One region of the Massilia timonae genome, then DNA from elsewhere that is predicted to be linked to it. Evidence: predicted binding sites of a transcription regulator. Region 1 holds the regulator's gene; each other region holds the start of a gene.
The links. The regulator sigma-54, encoded in region 1, starts transcription at its own class of promoters, with help from an activator protein. The targets are predictions, from matches to a motif close to TGGCANGNAANCTGCTTT.
Positions count from the first base shown of each region.

Region 2: the regulator sigma-54 is predicted to act here: its motif matches at 1,180-1,197, upstream of LO55_RS04145 (transglutaminase family protein).
Region 3: the regulator sigma-54 is predicted to act here: its motif matches at 1,310-1,327, upstream of LO55_RS10920 (PEP-CTERM sorting domain-containing protein).
Region 4: the regulator sigma-54 is predicted to act here: its motif matches at 1,958-1,975, upstream of glnA (type I glutamate--ammonia ligase).

Region 1 is NZ_JRYB01000001.1:1,140,636-1,143,930, reverse strand. It holds gene lptA (lipopolysaccharide transport periplasmic protein LptA) at 1-472, shown strand, start outside; gene lptB (LPS export ABC transporter ATP-binding protein) at 484-1,236, shown strand; gene LO55_RS05035 (RNA polymerase factor sigma-54) at 1,248-2,723, shown strand; gene hpf (ribosome hibernation-promoting factor, HPF/YfiA family) at 2,799-3,158, shown strand; gene LO55_RS05025 (enoyl-CoA hydratase/isomerase family protein) at 3,282-3,295, shown strand, end outside.
Region 2 is NZ_JRYB01000001.1:924,635-927,929, reverse strand. It holds gene LO55_RS04145 (transglutaminase family protein) at 1-1,108, opposite strand, end outside; gene LO55_RS04140 (circularly permuted type 2 ATP-grasp protein) at 1,272-2,684, shown strand; gene LO55_RS04135 (alpha-E domain-containing protein) at 2,686-3,295, shown strand, end outside.
Region 3 is NZ_JRYB01000001.1:2,520,512-2,523,806, forward strand. It holds gene LO55_RS10910 (DUF4214 domain-containing protein) at 1-243, shown strand, start outside; gene LO55_RS10915 (sulfurtransferase) at 257-1,138, opposite strand; gene LO55_RS10920 (PEP-CTERM sorting domain-containing protein) at 1,368-2,027, shown strand; gene LO55_RS10925 (hypothetical protein) at 2,217-2,606, shown strand; gene LO55_RS10930 (DUF4214 domain-containing protein) at 2,880-3,295, shown strand, end outside.
Region 4 is NZ_JRYB01000001.1:378,218-381,512, forward strand. It holds gene LO55_RS01645 (DUF4124 domain-containing protein) at 1-317, opposite strand, end outside; gene glnA (type I glutamate--ammonia ligase) at 480-1,895, opposite strand; gene LO55_RS01655 (rhodanese-like domain-containing protein) at 2,213-2,668, shown strand; gene LO55_RS01660 (hypothetical protein) at 2,665-3,295, shown strand, end outside.

The DNA of each region.
Region 1 (3,295 bases):
GGAAGCGGTCATCAACTTCGATTCGCTCGACATCGACGAGGTGACCGGCACCCGCATCCTGACCGGCAACGTGGTGCTGACCCGCGGCACCCTGGTGCTCAAGTCCGACCGCGCCCTGGTCAAGGAAAGCCCGGAAGGCTATATGAGCGTGACCCTCACCGCTGCCGGCGGCAAGGTCGCCACTTTCCGCCAGAAGCGTGACGGCGGTCCCGACCTGTGGGTCGACGGCCAGGCCGAGCGCATCGAGTACGACGAGCGGTCGGAACTGGTGCGCCTGTATTCCAACGCCGTCGTGCGCGAACTGGAAGGCGCGCGCATGACCAACCAGATCACCGGCCCCTTCATTTCCTACGACAACCGCAAGGAAGTGGCCACGGTGCGCAACGACGAAAGCGGCAAGAGCGTCGCCGGCGGCGGGCGCGGCACCCTGATCCTGGCGCCCAAGCGCGCACCCGCCGGAGGCGTCCAATGACGGCGATTCCGATGGAGCTGGGCGATCGCAGCACCCTGGTCGTCAAGGGCCTGCAGAAAAGCTATGGCAAGCGCCTGGTGGTGCGCGACGTGTCGCTGCAGGTCGAATGCGGTGAAGTGGTCGGCTTGCTGGGCCCGAACGGCGCCGGCAAGACGACGTCGTTCTACATGATCGTCGGCCTGGTGCCGTCGGACGCCGGCTCGATCGACATCAACGGCACCGACATCACCAGCCTGCCGATCCACCGCCGCGCCGTACTGGGCCTGTCCTACCTGCCGCAAGAGGCTTCGGTGTTCCGCAAGCTGACGGTGGAAGAGAACATCCGCGCCGTGCTCGAGCTGCAGAAGGACAACGGCAAGCCGCTGTCGAAAGACCAGATCAACGAGCGCCTCGACACCCTGCTGGCCGACCTGCAGATCGAGAAGCTGCGCGAGAATCCGGCGCTGTCGCTGTCGGGCGGCGAGCGTCGCCGCGTGGAAATCGCGCGCGCGCTGGCGACCAATCCGCGCTTCGTGCTGCTCGACGAACCGTTCGCCGGCGTCGACCCGATCGCCGTGATCGAGATCCAGCGCATCGTGCGCTTCCTGAAGGAGCGCCGGATCGGTGTTTTGATCACCGACCACAACGTGCGCGAGACGCTCGGCATCTGCGACCGCGCCTACATCATCAACCAGGGCGCGGTGCTTGCCTCCGGCCGTCCTGACGACATCATCGCCGACGAGTCGGTGCGCCGCGTGTACCTGGGTGAACACTTCCGCATGTGAGCGACGCCTAGATGAAACAGTCCCTGCAACTTCGCACTTCGCAGCACCTCGCGCTTACGCCGCAACTGCAGCAGTCGATCCGGTTGCTGCAACTGTCGACGCTAGAGCTGCACCAGGAGATCGAGCAGATACTGGGCGATAACCCCTTGCTCGAGCGGCTCGACGATCCGCTCGACCGATCGGTGCGCCTGCTGGCCGATGGCGCCATCAACAATGCGCCCGCCAATGGCGAAGCGCCGCCGGCGCCCGGCCAGCAGGCCGAGGGCGAGGGTGCGCCGGCGCAGGAGGGCGAGGGGTTCGAGGGCGGCGCCGACAACGATCGCGTCGATGCCGACTGGAGCGACGGCGGCGCGCCATCGTCCGGCGGCGGCGAGGACGAGGACGGCCGCCCGCAACTGGAAGCCTGCGCCATCACGCTGCGCGAACACCTGATGGAACAGGTGCGCGAAGCCATCCTGTCGGCGCGCGACCGTGCGCTGGCCGAGCTGGTGATCGATGCGCTGGACGACAACGGCTACCTGGAAGAGCCGCTCGACGAGATTCACGCCAGGCTGCCCCAAGAACTCGAGATCGAGATCGACGAATTACGCTGCGCGCTGGCGCTGGTGCAGAGCATGGACCCGGTGGGCGTCGGCGCGCGCAGCGCGGCCGAGTGCCTGGCGCTGCAGATCCGGCGCATGCCGGGCGTGCCGCTGGTGACGCGGCGCATGGCCCTGACCATCGTCGAGGGTTACCTGAGCTGGTTCGCCCAGCGCGAGTACAGCAAGCTGAAAAAAGCGCTCGACTGCGACGACGAAGACTTGCGCGAGGTGCAGGCCGTGGTGCGCCAATGCAATCCGCATCCGGGCGCGGCGTTCGCTTCGAACGTGTCGGACTACGTGGTGCCGGACGTGATCGTGCGCCGTTCCAAGAGCGGCTGGGCGGTCACCCTGAACCCGGACGTGATGCCGCGCCTGCGCGTGAACAGCCTGTACGCGAGCCTCCTCAAGCAGGGCAAGAGCGAAGCGCAGATGGGCGCGCAGCTGCAGGAAGCGAAGTGGCTCATCAAGAATATGCGCCAGCGATTCGACACCATCCTGCGCGTGGCGGAGGCGATCGTCGAGCGCCAGCGCAACTTTTTCTCCCATGGCGCGGTTGCCATGCGGCCCCTTGTTTTACGTGAGATAGCTGATACACTAGGCCTACACGAGAGCACAATTTCTCGTGTCACAACGCAGAAATACATGCTGACCCCGCACGGCATGTTTGAGTTGAAGTATTTCTTCGGCAGCCACGTTGCCACCGAGGCGGGAGGCGAAGCATCCTCGACGGCAATCCGTGCGCTCATCGCACAATTGACAGGAGCAGAAGACCCTAGGAACCCATTGTCCGACAGCAAGATCGCGGAGATGCTCGGGGAACAAGGCATGGTCATCGCGCGCCGGACGGTTGCAAAATACCGTGAAGCCCTCAAGATACCCCCTGTAAGCCTCCGCAAGTCCTTGTAACTGCGCCGTCCACACCCGTCGTGCCTTGTCGCGTTGGTGTGGTCCACACGGTGCAACCTTTTCAAAGGAGTGTGTATGAACCTCACAATCAGTGGCCATCATCTCGAAGTAACCCCCGCCATCCGTGAATACGTTCAGAATAAGCTCGAGCGCATCATTCGCCATTTCGACCAGGTGATCGACACCCACGTCTTCCTGGCCGTCGACAACCTCACTGAAAAAGAAAAAAGGCAGAAAGCAGAGATCAACGTCCAGGTGTCGGGCAAGACCCTGCACGTGGCAAGCGTCGCGCAAGACCTGTACGCCGCGATCGACACGCTGATGGATAAGCTGGACAGACAGATCCTGAAACACAAGCAAATGCTGAAGGACCATAGCCGTACCTCGATCAAACGCCTGCCGGAAAACGGCGGCGAAGACGCTGCTGTCGCCTGATCAGGCGCAGGGCTCACACTAGCTAAGGGCGTCTGAGGGGACGCCCTTTTTGCATCCAGCTCCCCGATATGACGCGTTTCGTGTGTTCGGTAAAATGCATGTCTCTCCATTACGGATTACGCCATGACCGACCACGT
Region 2 (3,295 bases), 220 kb from region 1:
GCCGCTGCGCCAGCGTGCCGGCCAGCGCGCGTTTGCGCTCGCCATGGGCCTGGGTATTCCACTCCGGCGCGTCCATGTCGTCGATCGAGACGAAGGTGGGCTCGCCGCCCTGGGTCAGGCGCACGTCCTGGGCCAGCAGGTCGGCGTCGACCTGCCGGCCCAGGCGGTCGATGGCCTCCCAGTCGGCGTCCGAATACGGCTTGGTCACGCGCGGGTCTTCATGGATGCGGGTGATCGTCATCTCGTGGATGAAGGTGACCTCGGCCTTGTCGCTGAAGCCCGTCACCGGCGCCGCCGACGAGGGCAGCGCCGTGCAGGCGAGCGGAATATGGCCTTCGCCGGCCAGCATGCCCGAGGTCGGGTCGAGCCCGATCCAGCCGGCGCCGGGGATGTACACCTCGGTCCAGGCGTGCAGGTCGGTGAAGTCTTCGAGCGCGCCGCTCGGACCATCGAGCGCCTCCTGGTCGGCGCGCAGCTGGATCAGGTAGCCGGAAACGAAACGCGCCGCCAGTCCCATCGTGCGCAGGATCTGCACCAGCAGCCAGCCGCTGTCGCGGCACGAGCCGGAACGCTTCTCGAGCGTGTCTTCGGGCGTCTGCACGCCCGGTTCCATGCGCAGCAGATAGGCGATGTCGCGCTGCAGGCGCTGGTTGATCGCCACCAGGAAGTCGGTGGTGTTCATCGGCTGCGCCAGCAGCTCGCGCCGCGCCGCGTCTACCCATGCCAGCAGCAGCGGGCCGGCCGGCTCGGGCTGCGCGTAGGCGCTCAGTTCCCCCTGCAACTGCTCGGGATAGACAAAGGGAAAATGCTCCGCATATTGTTCGATGAAGAAATCGAAGGGATTGATGACGGTCATGTCGGCGACCAGGTCGACCGTGAACTCGAGCGTATCCGTTTTTTCCGGGAACACGAAACGGCCGATGTAATTCCCGTAGGGGTCTTGCTGCCAGTTGATGAAATGCTCCTGCGGCAGCACCGACAGCGAGTACGACAGGATCGGCGTGCGCGCATGCGGCGCCGGACGCAGGCGCACCTCATGCGGCGAGAGGGCGACTTGCCGGTCGTAGCGGTAACTGGTCTTGTGGTGCAGCGCGATACGGATAGCCATGCGGGAGTGCCTTTATAGGGGTGGTCACGAACGATACCAGCACATCGATATATACCTGTTTCAACTGTGCACAAGCATGATTCATACCCGCAATATAATTCGATCGTGCGGCGTCGCCGAGCTGGCACGTTTCTTGATTGCACCTATGCCACTGGAGGATCCGATGCCGAACTTTTACGATGAAATGTATTCCTCTGCGGCAATTGCAAGGCCTCACTACGACGCGTTTGCGCGGTGGCTTGCCTTGCAGTCGCCGCAACTGATCGCGCAAAAACGTGCCGAAGCCGAACTGACCTTCCAGCGGGTGGGGATCACCTTCGCCGTTTACGGCGACAACGCCGGCAAGGAGCGCTTGATCCCGTTCGACATCATTCCGCGCGTGATCGACGCCGCCGAATGGGCCCGGCTGCAGGCCGGCCTGGTGCAGCGGGTGACCGCGCTGAACCGTTTCCTGCACGACGTCTACCATGACCAGGATATCCTGAAGGCGGGCGTCATCCCTTCCGAACAGATCCTGAACAATGCGCAGTACCGGCCCGCGATGCAGGGCGTCAAGGTGCCTTCGAACATCTATGCCCATATCGCCGGCGTCGACATCGTGCGCGCGGGCGAGGGCGAGTTCTACGTCCTGGAAGACAATCTGCGGGTGCCTTCCGGCGTGTCCTACATGCTGGAAAACCGCAAGATGATGATGCGGCTGTTTCCCGCCCTGTTCGCGAGCAACCGCGTGGCGCCGGTCGAGCACTATCCCGACCTGCTGCTCGACAACCTGCGCACCGTGGCGCCGGACGGACCGCTCGACCCGACCGTGGTCGTCCTCACGCCGGGCATGCACAACTCGGCCTATTTCGAACACGCCTTCCTGGCCCAGCAGATGGGCGTGGCGCTGGTGCAGGGGCAAGACCTGTATGTCAGCGACGACACCGTCTACATGCGCACCACGCGCGGGCCGAAGCAGGTCGACGTCATCTATCGCCGCATCGACGACGACTACCTCGATCCACGCGCCTTCCGCCCCGAGTCCACGCTGGGCGTGCCGGGCCTGCTCGACGCGGTGCGCGCGGGGCGGGTCGGCCTGGCCAACGCCATCGGCACCGGGGTGGCCGACGACAAGTCGATCTATCCCTACGTGCCGGACATGATCGAATTCTACCTGGGCGAAAAGCCGATCCTGAACAACGTGCCGACCTACCAGTGCCGCAAAAAGGAAGACCTGGCGTACACGCTGTCGCGCTTGCCAGAGCTGGTGGTGAAGGAAGTGCATGGCGCCGGCGGCTATGGCATGCTGGTCGGCCCGGCCTCGACCCACGCCGAGATCGAGGCCTTCCGCGCGCGCTTGATCGCCAACCCGGACGGCTATATCGCCCAGCCCACGCTGGCCCTGTCGGCCTGCCCGACCTATGTCGAATCGGGCATCGCGCCGCGCCACATCGACCTGCGTCCCTTCGTCCTGTCGGGCAAGACCGTGTCGATGGTGCCGGGCGGCCTGACCCGGGTGGCGTTGCAGGAAGGTTCGCTGGTGGTCAATTCGTCGCAGGGCGGCGGCACCAAGGATACCTGGATACTGGAGAACTAAGATGTTGAGCCGCACCGCAGACCACTTGTTCTGGATGGCCCGCTACACCGAACGCGCCGAAAACACGGCCCGCATGCTCGATGTCCGGGTTCAGTATTCGCTGATGCCGCAGTCGGCGCAGGCCGAGCAGCAGGGCTGGCGCAGCATGCTGGGCGTGTCCGAGCTGGAAGCGCAGTTCGAGGCCAAATACCCGGCGCTCACGCAGAAGGACGTGATCGACTTCATGGTGCGCGATCCGGACAACCTGTCCTCGATCACGAGCTGCCTGCGCGCATCGCGCGAGAATGCGCGCGCCGTGCGCGGCGCCCTGACCACCGAAGTATGGGAAACCGAGAACACGACCTGGCTGATGCTGCAGAAGCATCTCAAGAACCGCACCTTCGAGCACGATCCCGGCCAGTTCCTGGAATGGGTCAAGTACCGCTCGCACCTGTCGCGCGGCGTCACGCTGGGCACCATGCTGCAGGACGAGGCGTTCAACTTCATCCGCCTCGGCACCTTCCTGGAACGGGCCGACAATACGGCGCGCATCCTCGACGTCAAGTTCAGGTTCGGGGCGCATGATGCGGTCCAGGCCGGGACGCAGGCGGAGTTCTACCAGCTTGCGGCGC
Region 3 (3,295 bases), 1.4 Mb from region 1:
AGCCTGTTCACCGCGCGCGTGGACGAACCCGACGAGATCGCCGCCTACACGGGCGATGCCGCGAATGATATTTCGATGGAATTCCTGGCCACGATTACCGACCTGGGCAGCGCCGCCGACGCGCTGAAACCGGACGTGGTGGACGCCTGGATCGAGCGCATCGTCGATGCCCATGGCGCCAGCGCCGAAGGCATCGCGCTGGTCGGCGTGGCGCCGGCGGCGGAGCCGCTGCCGGGCGCCTGACGCATCGGGCGGGTCAGGCCGCCGCGTGGCCGGCGACTGGCGCGCCCGTCTTGGTCTCGCCCGCGCAATGCGGGCACGACACGCCCACGACATAGCTCGGCGACAGCTGCTGGCGCGGCGTGACCACGGCGCGGCACGCGAAGCACTGCGCGGTCTCGGTCGGTTCCAGCTTTGGATTGAGGGCGGTGCGGTAATCGAACACGAAGCAGTCGCCCGTGTAATGGTCGCCGCCGACTTCCTCGAAATACTTCAGGATGCCACCCTCGAGCTGATACACGCGGTCGTAGCCGATGTCCTTCATGTGGATCGCGGCCTTCTCGCAGCGGATGCCGCCGGTGCAGAAGGTGACCACGGTCTTGCCGTTCAGCTCATCCTTGTGCTCGGCCGCGACGGCCGGGAATTCGGTGAATTTATCGATGCGGTAGTCGAGCGTGTTGTCGAAGGTGCCCACGTCGACCTCGAAGGCGTTGCGGGTTTCCATCATGACGACTTCGACGCCGTCGTCGTCATGGCCCTGGTCGAGCCAGCGCTTGAGCGTCCTGGCGTCGACCGCCGGTGCGCGGCCCAGTTCCGGCTTGATCAGCGGCATGCGCATGGTGATGATTTCTTTCTTGATCTTCACCAGCATGCGCTTGTGGGATTGTTCGCCCGACAGGCTTTCTTTCCATTCCAGGTCGGCCAGGCGCTCGTCGCTGCGCACCCAGGCCAGGTACTGGTCGATGTGCTCGCGCGTGCCCGACAGGAACATATTGATGCCTTCCGGCGTCAGCAGCACGGTCCCCTTCAAGCCAAGCTCGTTGCACAGGGCCTGGTATTGCGGGCGCAATTCCTCCAGGTTGTCGAGCGTGATGAATTTATAGGCGGCAATATTGACGTACTGGTTTTCGGAAGACATGGTCGATGGGCCTTGCAAAGGCGGTTGAAAAGACAGGGCGATATTATAAGTCAGCAGGGTGGGCTTACCACATGGAGCAGGATTTTTCCGTGTCGAAATTTCTTACAGTAAATACAAAGCGATCTTGACTAGAAACAACTAAGTTGTTGATTTTTAAGTATAGTGACCGGTTGGCATCATAATTGCTTGGTTGAGCATGTTCTTGACCTTTAAATAACTAGGGATAACCATGCTTCGCAAACTCGCCTTCCTGACCGCCGCGCTCGCCGCAGGCACCGCTTCGGCTGCCCAGATCCTGCCATCGCAGTCGTTTACCACTGACTCGAACACCGCTTACACCTACACCCTGGCCGAGACCCAGACCGGCAGCTTCGTGCTGGATTTCACCTTCAGCTTCAGCGGCAAGGTGCAGAACAACGATTTCCTGGGCGTCTGGTTCGGCAATGCGAACAACATCAATGAAGGCTACAAGGGCCCGAACGTCGGCTTCAAGGCCAACTGCGACGAAAAAGGCAGCTGCACCGATGACCTGTTCGTGCGCACGGTCGGCACCGGCGGCTACTTCGTCCCGAACAGCAACCTGGTCGAAGGTGAGACCTACCGCCTGTTCGCCCACCTGTACAAGAGCGCTGCAAACGGCTTCTACGACCGCTTCGACCTGTGGCTGAACCCGACCGCGACCGAGATGACCACGCTGACCGGCGCCGACGCCTCGGCCACCGAAGCAAGCAAGCTCAAGTCCTTCGACACCGTCGGTATCCGTACCGCCAATATCAACGGTGGCCTGGTGTTGAACGTCAACCCGGCCGAGGTGCCGGAGCCGGGCAGCGTCGCGCTTCTGGGCCTGGCAATGGCCGGCCTGGCGTTCACCCGCCGCAAGCGCGCCTGATCGCGGCCAGCGCGACCGGTCGCGCAACGATTCGCCGATCATGAAAACGGCGTTCCCGCCAGCGGCGGGAACGCCGTTTTTCATTTCCCATCCTCGAGGCGCTGGCCGATCAGGCGCCGCGCTCGCTGGGAGAGATCGAAGAGGCGGTCGCCACGCGGCATCAACCTGATTCGCATCGTCGAAGCGGTCATGGTATTGGCCGGCAACGGCACGCTGCACCCGGCCCAGGACGACGCCGCGATCGCCCATGCCCGCCCGCGCACGGTGCTGCTCAATGCGCGCCTGTGCGCGCTGGCGCGCCACGCCGACGACGTCACTTGCCTGGCTTCGCCCGTCACCGGCGGCGCGGTGCAGGTGGCCCGGATCGACCAGCTGTTCCTGCTGGCGCGCTCGCTCGGCCATGAGGGGCGTTGCGGCCATGGCGGGCTTTGCCGGCCAGGTGCTGGCGCCCAGGGCCAGCGCATCGTCCAGGACGGCAAGGCGCTGGCGGATGCCGAGCAGGCGCAGGCGCTGGGGCGCGAGGCCCAGGTCTTCGACGCCGAGCGCCTCCCGCTGTTGCGCGCCTTCGGCCTCGCCTGAGGCAGCGACTGCGCTCGATGCGGCCTTGCCCGCCTGAAAGCCGGCTTGTCGTCACAACAAGATGGTCCTGGCGAAATACATAGCATGTCGATGTGTACGGGCTTGTCGAAAACACCAAGCTGCAACCGCTTATTATTGTACAAAATGTATTTCTTGTAGGAAAAAGACGACAGATTCATACTATTTTGGGATAGTTTCCTGTTCGCATTTATCCACGCCCTCATACTCATGCTGCATGGCAACTTTAGCCATGGTTCATCTTAGCGACGACACATGAGCACATCCAGCATCCACGATTCCACCGTCAATGCCTTCTATCTCGCCTTCTATGGCCGTCCCGCCGATCCGGCCGGTCTGAAGTTCTGGGCCCAGCAGCTCGCCAGCAACAACGGCGAACTCGGCGCCATCACCCAGGCTTTCGCCACCTCGGAAGAAGCCCAGGTGCGCTTCGGCGACGAGACGCTGGCCGGCCGCATCGGCGAGATCTACCAGGCGCTCTTCAACCGCGCCCCGGACGCTGCCGGACTGGCATACTGGATGGGCGTCGTCGAGCAGGGCCACGCCTCGCTGGCCGACGTGTCGGTGGCCATCATGCGCGGCGCGCGGGGCAGCGATGCGACCCTGACCGCATTGCGCCAGCAGGCGGTCGATGCCTTCACCGCCCAGGTCGAAGCGGGCGGCACCGAATA
Region 4 (3,295 bases), 760 kb from region 1:
CGCTCGTCGTCGCGCGCGCGCTGCACCACGTTGTCCACGCGCGGGAAGCCCGACGGGGTGCTGGTGGCGGCCGGGCTCGGCGCACTTGCCGAACCCGATCCGCCCGAGGCGCTCGATGAGCGCGGGGCCGGAATCGGCTTCGACGCGGCCGGCGGCGAACTGTAGCCGGTGTCGATCAGCTGGCACTTGCCGACCTTGGTGTCGGTGTACAGCGGGCGGCCGTTGGCATCGAGACAGCGGTAGATCTGGGCTTGGGCCGAGGCGCAGAACAGCAGGGCGAACATGGCCACGGCGCCATGAAAAACGATGTTTGTCATTCCTATCACTCGGTAGCTTGCATCGGCGGGAAGATGCATTGTAGTCGCGCCCGACTATACCCGAAGCAACAAAAAACGCGGGGAAAGCCATCGCTTTCCCCGCGTTTCATGGCATCGCCGTGGAGCATGGCGATGCGCAGGCACAACAGTATTGCTAACTGATTACGACGAGTAGTACATGTCGAATTCGGCCGGGTGCGGGGTCATGCGCAGACGCTGCACTTCGTTCATCTTCAGCTCGATGTAGGCATCGATCATGCTGTCGCTGAACACGCCGCCGCGGGTCAGGAACTCGCGGTCCTTGTCCAGGGCTTCCAGCGCTTCTTCCAGCGAGGCGCACACGGTCGGGATCAGCTTGTCTTCTTCCGGCGGCAGGTGGTACAGGTCCTTGGTCGCGGCTTCGCCCGGGTGGATCTTGTTCTGGATGCCGTCCAGGCCCGCCATCAGCAGCGCGGCGAAGCACAGGTAGACGTTGGCCAGCGGATCCGGGAAGCGGGTCTCGATGCGGCGGCCTTTCGGGTTCGCCACGTGCGGGATGCGGATCGAGGCCGAACGGTTGCGGGCCGAGTAGGCCAGCTTGACCGGGGCTTCGTAGCCAGGCACCAGGCGCTTGTACGAGTTGGTGCCCGGGTTGGTGATCGCGTTCAGCGCGCGTGCGTGCTTGATGATGCCGCCGATGTAGAACAGCGCGGTTTCCGACAGGCCGGCATAGCCGTCGCCTGCGAACAGGTTCTTGCCGTCTTTCCAGATCGACTGGTGCACGTGCATGCCCGAGCCGTTGTCGCCGTTGATCGGCTTCGGCATGAAGGTCGCGGTCTTGCCGTAGCTGTGGGCGACGTTCCAGATGACGTATTTCAGGTTCTGGGTCCAGTCGGCGCGCTCGACCAGGGTCGAGAACTTGGTGCCCAGCTCGTTCTGGCCGGCGCCGGCCACTTCGTGGTGGTGCACTTCGACCGGGATGCCCATCGATTCGAGGATCAGCGACATTTCCGAACGCATGTCCTGGAACGAATCGACCGGTGGGACCGGGAAGTAGCCGCCCTTGACGGTCGGACGGTGGCCGCTGTTGCCGCCTTCGAACTCCTTGTCGGTCGACCACGAGGCTTCTTCCGAGTCGATCTTGACGAAGCAGCCCGACATGTCGATCTTCCAGCGGACCGAGTCGAAGATGAAGAATTCAGGTTCCGGGCCGAAGTAGGCGGTGTCGCCGATGCCCGACGATTTCAGGTACGCCTCGGCGCGCTTGGCGATCGAGCGCGGATCGCGGTCGTAGCCCTTGCCGTCCGACGGTTCGATGACGTCGCACTGCATGAACAGCGTGGTCTCTTCCATGAACGGGTCGAGGTTGGCGGTGTTCGGGTCCGGCAGCAGGAGCATGTCCGAGGCTTCAATACCCTTCCAGCCGGCGATCGACGAACCATCGAAGGCGTGGCCGGATTCGAATTTGTCCAGGTCGAAGTGCGACACCGGGACCGTGACGTGTTGTTCCTTGCCGCGGGTATCGGCGAAGCGTAAATCAACGAATTTGACTTCGTTGTCCTTGACCAGTTGCATTACATCTGCGGCGGACTTTGCCATTCGGAATCTCCTAATTGAAAAAAGGAAGTCGAGTCATGAGAACCGACAACTTGCATCATGTTGAAGCACGAAGCATGCCAACTTGGTGACACCCCACGCGCCTTCTCGTTTGCATGAGGGCATGCACAAATCGTTCTTGGGGGACGGGCCAGTTTACCCATAAAATCGCGTCGATCGGCAAGCTTGTCGAAAGATTTACAGTACAGGCCGAATGCACCAATGGAGTGCGATCGTAGCCAGACGCACCATTTCAGAGCAGGATACACTGATCCATGGTGGTGCAGCGCGAGCGAATGCCCAAAAACGGAACGAACATTATGACTAAAGAAAACATTCTCGAAGCAGCGCGCCAGCGCGGCGCAGGGCAGCCCTATGCCGGTGCGGTGACGCCCCAGGAGGCGTTCGAGCTGCTCAAGAGCAGCCCGAAGGTCAAGCTGGTGGATGTGCGCACCAATGCCGAACGCGACTGGGTGGGCCGGGTCGCCATCCCCGACGCCCAGCACGCGGCAGTGCAATGGGCCACCTACCCGGGCGGCGTGCCGAACCCGGATTTCGGCGCCCAGCTCGAAAAAGTCGCGAGCAAGGACGACACCCTGCTGTTCCTGTGCCGCTCGGGCGTGCGCTCGCGCCACAGCGCCCGCGTGGCGACCGAACTCGGTTACGCCAACTCCTTCGACATCCTCGAAGGCTTCGAAGGCGACAAGGATGGCGAAGGCCATCGCAAGACCGTCGGCGGCTGGTGCAAGGCGGGATTGCCGTGGGTGGGCGCATGAGCGACGCCATGGAACGCCTGGTCAGGGCGCGCGAGCTGGCCGACCAGGGGCAGTATGACGCGGCGCTGCAAGAGCTGGCCTGGTTCCACGAGCACGCCCTGGAACAGGATCCCTCGTTGCATGGCGTGCGGCGCTCCTACGCGCTGGCCGACTGGGCGGTGCTGGCCGAGGCCCATCCGCCCGCGGCCGCAGCGCTCGAAGCGGTGCGCGAGCGCGCTACCACTGCCCTGCTGAACGGCCAGGGCGCCCGCGACCAGCTGCTCGACGTCCTGTCGATCGACCATGCGCGCGACCAGCCGGTGCGCACGCGCGACTTGTTCCTGCAACTGGAAAAGGTGGCGCCGGCGCTGGCCGCTTCCGGCATCCGGGTCGTGCTGCCGCAGGTGATCGCCGCCGGCGACGCCGAGCTGGCCGAACGCCTGATGCCGAACCCCGAAGAGAACATCCGCCAGCATGCCGACTACCTGATGGACGCCTTCCGCGAGCGCCGCAAGCGCTTCACCGCCGCGCCCAGCATCCCGGCCGAGATCCACAACTATGTGCAGGACGTGAACGCCATCCTGGACGTGCTGGCGGCGCGCGGCCGGCACGCCGACGTGCGGCGCCTGCGACAGCTGGCGGCCGACG